Linked DNA regions of Pseudosulfitobacter pseudonitzschiae. The protein of the gene in region 1 interacts with the protein of each later gene in a pairwise test. Links are inferred from orthologs where the notes say so. Each region holds a gene or a part of one and is shown on either strand. Other genes may lie near its edges. The genes, in order: hflC and ftsH.

Evidence for each region.
Region 2: the proteins of hflC (region 1) and ftsH interact in binary tests that used the Escherichia coli proteins (3 or more experiments, as listed by UniProt). The link is inferred for Pseudosulfitobacter pseudonitzschiae from one-to-one orthologs.

The regions. Positions count from the first base shown.
Region 1 is NZ_CP022415.1:863,155-866,475, reverse strand. What follows is about bases 322-3,321. They hold hflC (protease modulator HflC), read right to left. Parts: upstream 2,269-3,321; coding sequence 1,375-2,268; downstream 322-1,374. Other genes in these bases: hflK (FtsH protease activity modulator HflK), read right to left, coding at 2,268-3,321; SULPSESMR1_RS04120 (DUF2065 domain-containing protein), read right to left, coding at 1,176-1,373; SULPSESMR1_RS04125 (Do family serine endopeptidase), read right to left, coding at 322-899. Outside these bases: more of SULPSESMR1_RS04125, read right to left, coding at 1-321.
Region 2 is NZ_CP022415.1:2,233,809-2,237,005, forward strand. Bases 271-3,146 are described here. They hold ftsH (ATP-dependent zinc metalloprotease FtsH), read right to left. Parts: upstream 2,731-3,146; coding sequence 811-2,730; downstream 271-810. Other genes in these bases: map (type I methionyl aminopeptidase), read right to left, coding at 271-696; tilS (tRNA lysidine(34) synthetase TilS), read right to left, coding at 2,829-3,146. Outside these bases: more of map, read right to left, coding at 1-270; more of tilS, read right to left, coding at 3,147-3,197. UniProt on the Escherichia coli protein: Acts as a processive, ATP-dependent zinc metallopeptidase for both cytoplasmic and membrane proteins. Plays a role in the quality control of integral membrane proteins.

The DNA.
Region 1 (3,321 bases):
GCGGTTTTCTCCAAACCCATCGCTTCGGCAATATCGGGGGTTACGTCCTGAATACGCACGCCCAACCAGCCACGGCGGGTCTCGCCGTATTCTTGCAGTTGCTTGACAACGCGCCCCACAACATTCGACGCCATCGAAAAGCCGATCCCGATCGAGCCGCCATTAGGCGACAGAATCGCGGTGTTCACACCGATCACCTCGCCGTCCATGTTGAACAGCGGCCCACCCGAATTGCCGCGGTTGATCGCTGCATCGGTCTGGATGTAGTCGTCATAGGTGCCGCTCAGCGCGCGGTTGCGGGCCGAAACGATACCAGCCGATACCGAAAAGCCCTGACCCAGCGGGTTGCCCATCGCAATCACCCAGTCCCCCACACGCGCCGCATCACTGTCACCAAACGGAACGAAGGGCAGCGGGCCATCGGCCTCGACCTTCAGCAGGGCGATATCGGTGTTGGGATCGGTCCCAACCACTTTGGCATCCAGTTCTTTGCCATTAAAGAACTCGACCTTGATCTCGTCTGCCCCTTCAATGACGTGGTTGTTCGTCACCACAAAGCCGTCTTCGGAAATCACGAAACCCGACCCCAGCGCAGATGACCGGCGCGAGCGGTCGCCATTGTCGTTACGATCCTGAAATTCGCGAAAGAAATCTTCGAACGGGCTACCTTCGGGCACGATGCCCTGCGGCCCTGTGTTGCCGGCAACCATGGTGGAAGTTGTGATGTTCACAACCGAAGGGCTGATTTTCTGGGCCAGAGGTGCAAGGCTTTCGGGTTTTGCCTGTGCCGCGATCACCTGCGCCAGCACCAGGACCATCGCCAGGGCTGTCAGCCACATGGCGCGAAGTTGTAAGAATGGGGTGCGTGTTGTCGACACCGCGACCGCTCTGGTCTGCATACGACGTTCTCCTGCTGTCCGTGCGGACAAAAGCCCGCTTTTCACACTTTACTGCGCATCTGCGCACTACCGTGCATCTAGGGTTGCAAGCATGCAACATGAAAGATCGAAATCAATCGCGGCCTGTCAACACCACGTTACCCATCTGTGAACCTGCAACCTCTCAGACAAGACCATAGCACAAAACTTCTTTTGGCCCCAAATATCCCTGCCGGAGGCTACAAGCTAAAATTCACAGAATTTTGAACAAAATCAAATGGCGCGCATGCGCCGCAATCAGTTCAGGCCCAGTTGATAGGCCACACAGACCAGCAACAGTCCGCTCACCAAAGCGAGAAGGCCAACCTGACGGCGTGTGCTTTCGGGCAGGCTGCGCAACATTTCCAGCACCCTTTCAATTAGCGAAGGGGCCAGCACATAGACCAGCCCCTCCACCATCATTACCAGTCCAAGGGCCAACAGGACCCATGCCATTTTATTCGCCTTCGGCCGACCGTGCGCCCTGATCGGAACGCAGGTAGTTGAAGAACTCGCTGTCCGGCGACAGAACCAACGTCGAGTTGCTGCCTTTCAGGGACCGCTCATAGGCGGTCAGCGAACGGTAGAACTCGAAGAACTCTGGATCGGCCCCGAACGCAGTTGCAAAGATGGCGTTGCGCTCGGCGTCGGCTTCACCGCGAATGATGTCGGCTTGACGTGTAGCGTCCGACGTCAGTTCTACCACCGTCCGGTCGGCTTGCGCACGCACCCGCTGGGCGGCTTCTTCACCGCGCGCGATTTCGTCCGCTGCTTCGCGTTCCCGCTCGGCCCGCATCCGTGCAAATGTGGCATCAAGGTTCTGTTCGGGCAGGTTTGTCCGCTTCAGACGCACGTCGACCACGTCCAGCCCCAGCGGCAGAGCACGCTGGCGCGCCTGTGCTGTGATGCGTTCCATCAGTGCTGCACGGTCCGCCGATAGGATGGTGTTCGACGTCACACCATTCGCGCCCAGAACTGCCCGGATCACCGGGTTCAGAATACCTTGCAGACGTTCTTCTGCGGCGCGCATGCCATTGGCACCAACCGCTTGCCGGAACTGCACCACGTCGGAAATCCGGTAACGGGCAAAGGCGTCAACCACCAGTCGGCGGTCATCCGAAGGCGTCACCTCGGTCGGCACGGTGTCCAGCGCCTGAATGCGGTCGTCATAGCGCACAACCTCTTGGATCAGCGGAATCTTGAACGCCAATCCCGGTTGTTCCTTGACCGATTTGATCTGGCCAAATTGCAAAACCAGCGCCTTTTCACGCTCGTCGACAATAAAAACCGAGCTGAGCAGAACGCCCAACAGCACGACGATAACGGGGATAATTATGGTTGTGTTCCGCATCAGTTCGATCCTCCACCACGCAATTGATTGAGTGGCAGATAGGGAACAACCCCTTGCCCCCCGTTGCCACCGGATGTCTCCTCGAGGATGATTTTATCCACATCCCCCAGAATTTTCTCCATCGCCTCCAGATACAGGCGCTTGCGCGTCACCTGTGGTGCCTTGGCATATTCTTCGAGAACCGAGGTAAACCGCGCGGCTTCACCCTGCGCCTCGTTGACCTGTTGGGCACGATAGGCTTCTGCCTCTTCCAGCGTTTGGGCCGCTTCACCACGCGCACCGGCAAGTTCGCGGTTGGCATAAGTGTCAGCTTCGCGTTGCAGACGGTCACGTTGTTGCTCGGCCGCTTGCACTTCGCGGAAGCTGTCGATGACTTCACGCGGCGGGTCAGCCTTGTCGAGGTTCAGACGCAGGATATTCACGCCGCTGTCGTATTGGTCCAGCGTCACCTGAATAAGTTGCTGTGCCTGATCGGCGATCAGCTGACGGTCACGGTTCAGAATCGGCGCCAACTCCGAACGTGCAACCACTTCACGCATCGCCGATTCCGAAACGGCGCGAATGGTGAGATCCGGCTCGGCCAGATTGAACAGGAACTTGGCCGGATCCGAAATGTTCCAGACCACTTGGAAATCAATGTCGATGATGTTCTCGTCAGTCGTTAACATCAGGCCTGTTTCGGTGCTTGCTCCGCTACCGATATTTTCGGTCTGTTCCCGCGTCACCGGCAGAACAACCGAAGTAATCAGCGGCCACGGCGCAAAGTTCAAACCGGGGCTGCCCGTGGACGAATATTCGCCCAGGAACAGTTCGACCGATTGTTCTTCGGGTTTCACGGTATAAAAGCTGGCAAGCCCCCATGCCACGATCAAACCCAGAACCACAAGGCCAACGGTCCCGCGTGTCAGGCGTGGTCCACCGCCGCCACCGCCCGGGCCAGACCCGCCAGTGCCGTTGTTGCCACCACGACCGCCCATCAGGACGCGCAGCTGCTCTTGGCCCTTTCGAACCAACTCGTCGATTTCGGGCATCTGCCCGCCGCCTTCGCCGGGG
Region 2 (3,197 bases), 1.4 Mb from region 1 along the record:
TTCGTACTGCACCACCGGCGCACGCGGCGCACTGTAAAGCGTCCATCCGTCGTCGCCGTCATCGGCCCACTGGCCGCCAGTGGACAGGAACGGCTCGACCGTCAGTACAAGCCCCTTGTTGATCCGGCGTTTGTCATGGCGATTGGGCCATGTGGCGATCTCTTCGGGGTATTCGTGCAAGGACCGGCCCACGCCGTGACTGGCAAGATTGCGGATCAGCGTATAGCCGCGCCCCGAGGCAAAGCGCCCGATGGCGTTGCCGATGCCTGCCAGCGGCTTGTTGCTGCCCACTTGCGCAATGCCGATCTGCATGGCGCGCCTGCCGTCGCGGCACAGGCGGGTCAGATCACTTTTGACAGGTGGCACCTGAAAGCTTGCGCCTGTATCCGCAAAAAATCCGTTCTTTGATGCCGACACGTCGATGTTAACCAGATCTCCCGCCGCAATGGCTCGCGCAGAAGGGATACCGTGGGCTATTTCTTCGTTCACGCTGATGCAGGTTGTTCCCGGAAAGTCATAGCACGCCTGCGGAGCAGATACGGCCCCCGCGTGCTCAAGAAAGACGCGGCCAATGTCATCCAGTTCACGCGTTGTCATGCCCGGCTCGATCGCCTTTGCCATTGCCTGCAGGGTGTCAGCGACGATCCTGCCGATTGCTTTCAGGCCCTCAAGTTCGCCCTGTTTTGTAATCGTCATCTGTCTGGTTCCTTGATGTCATGTTCTGGCGCAATTCCACGGTCGCCTTACAGCAAAAAGCCCCGCCGGTGCGGGGCCTTAAGTTTTGTTCTGCCTTGCCCTGACCGTCTTGGATCAGGTCGGTTCCGGCTCCATGCCACCCTCGGACGAAGGTGTTTTTTTCTTCGCCTTGGCCTTGGGAATGGCGGTCAGGCTGGGTTTCTCTTCCACAGCGGCAGACCCGCCTTCGTCATCACTACCCGGTACGGGCGGATCACCGTTCATCACACGTTTGATTTCATCACCGGTCAGCGTTTCATATTCCAGCAAACCTTGGGCCAGACGTTCGAATTCAACGTTCTTTTCCTTGATGATCTTGGCCGCCCAGTCATAGCCGTCCTGAATGAACGTGCGCACTTCCTGTTCGACGGTTTCCTTGGTGTTGGCCGAGACCGAGAAGCCTGCGGTTGCACCTTGGTAGCCCTGGGCCGCTTCGGAATAATCGATGTTGCCGACCTTGTCCGACATGCCCCATTGCAGCACCATCGCACGGGCCAGCGCACTGGCCTGCTGAATGTCGCCTGCGGGCCCGTTCGACACCGATTCCTCGCCGTATTTGATGATCTCGGCGGCTTTGCCCGCCATTGTCATCGCCAGACGCTGTTTGCACTCGTCCTTGAACATATTCAGACGGTCCATTTCGGGCAGGCTCATCACCATACCAAGCGCACCGCCGCGCGGAATGATCGTGGCCTTATAGACCGGGTCGCACTTGGGCAGGGTCATCCCCACCAGCGCGTGACCGGCCTCGTGATAGGCGGTCATTTCCTTTTGCTCGGGCGTCATCACCATGCTGCGTCGCTCCGGGCCCATCATGACTTTGTCCTTGGCAGATTCGAAATCGATCATGGTCACGAACCGGCGGCCCACACGGGCGGCCATCAGCGCCGCTTCGTTCACAAGGTTCGCCAGATCCGCACCCGAGAAACCGGGGGTGCCGCGTGCGATGATACGCAGATCGACATCAGGCCCCAGCGGCGTCTTGCGCGCATGAACGTTCAGGATTTTCTCGCGACCTTTGATGTCGGGGTTGGGCACGGTTACCTGACGGTCAAAACGACCCGGACGCAGCAGCGCTGGGTCCAGCACGTCGCGGCGGTTGGTCGCGGCCAGAATGATAACGCCTTCGTTCGCCTCGAAACCGTCCATTTCAACCAGCAACTGGTTCAACGTCTGTTCGCGTTCGTCATTGCCACCGCCATAACCGGCACCACGATGACGACCCACGGCATCGATTTCGTCGATGAACACGATGCAAGGCGCGTTTTTCTTGGCCTGTTCAAACATGTCACGCACACGGCTTGCGCCGACGCCGACGAACATTTCAACAAAGTCCGAACCGGATATGGTGAAGAACGGCACACCCGCCTCGCCCGCAATCGCGCGCGCCAGCAGTGTTTTACCCGTGCCCGGAGGGCCCACCAACAACGCACCTTTAGGAATCTTGCCACCCAAACGGCTGAATTTCTGCGGGTTGCGCAGGAACTCCACGATCTCTTCCAGTTCTTCCTTGGCCTCGTCGATGCCTGCGACATCGTCAAAGGTGACGCGACCCGACTTTTCGGTCAGCATCTTGGCCTTGGACTTGCCAAAGCCCATCGCCCCGCCTTTGCCGCCACCCTGCATCCGGTTCATGAAATAAATCCAGACACCGATCAGCAGCAGGAACGGCAGCAGCGTCATCAGGAATGACTGAAGCCCCGATTGCTGTTGTTGCTCGGCTTTCACCGGCACATTGTTCGAAATCAACAAATTCGTGACCTCGGCGTCTGCCGGTTTGATGGTCACATAGTCGATCTCGCCTTCGCGAAAGCGTACCTGCTCTCCGTCCAGTGTCACGCTGGTGACCTTGCCGGTCTCAACCGACTGAACGAATTCGGAATAGCTGATTTCGCGGCTCTGCAAATTGCTGCCTGTACCGCTGAACAAATTGAACAGCGAAACGATCAATACAAGCAGGACAACCCAGAACGCGATATTGCGTGCATTACCCAAGGATACTCTCCCAAAAATTCTCGGGACCAGATGGCAGTGTGCCATAGTCACCCGCATAAGATAGACATGCTGTCCGTCAGTTCAATGCGATAACAGCATCATCGACGGGATAGAAGTGCGGCAAAAAAGGCATCATGCCCCCCGGTCACCTCGGCAGACCATCCGTCAGCGTCGTCAAAAACCGGTGTCGCCAGTAAAGTCTGCCCCTTCCAGACAGCGGGCATCGACAGCAACGCCCCCCGTGGCAGGTCCAGATCACGCCAATCAGGCCGCTCTGCCAACGCGGCATCGCCCATCGGGCCGACTTGCAGCATCGGGTCGTGCTTTGGTCCCGAAATGCGCCAGCGATTGTCCCACAGGTCTCCGACACTGCAGCGGATGTCGCGCACTGCATTCAGCTCGCGAAAAACCCACAGGAAATCGCCGGAAAATGTCAGCTGACAGCCGTCCAGCGTGGTGGTGCGACC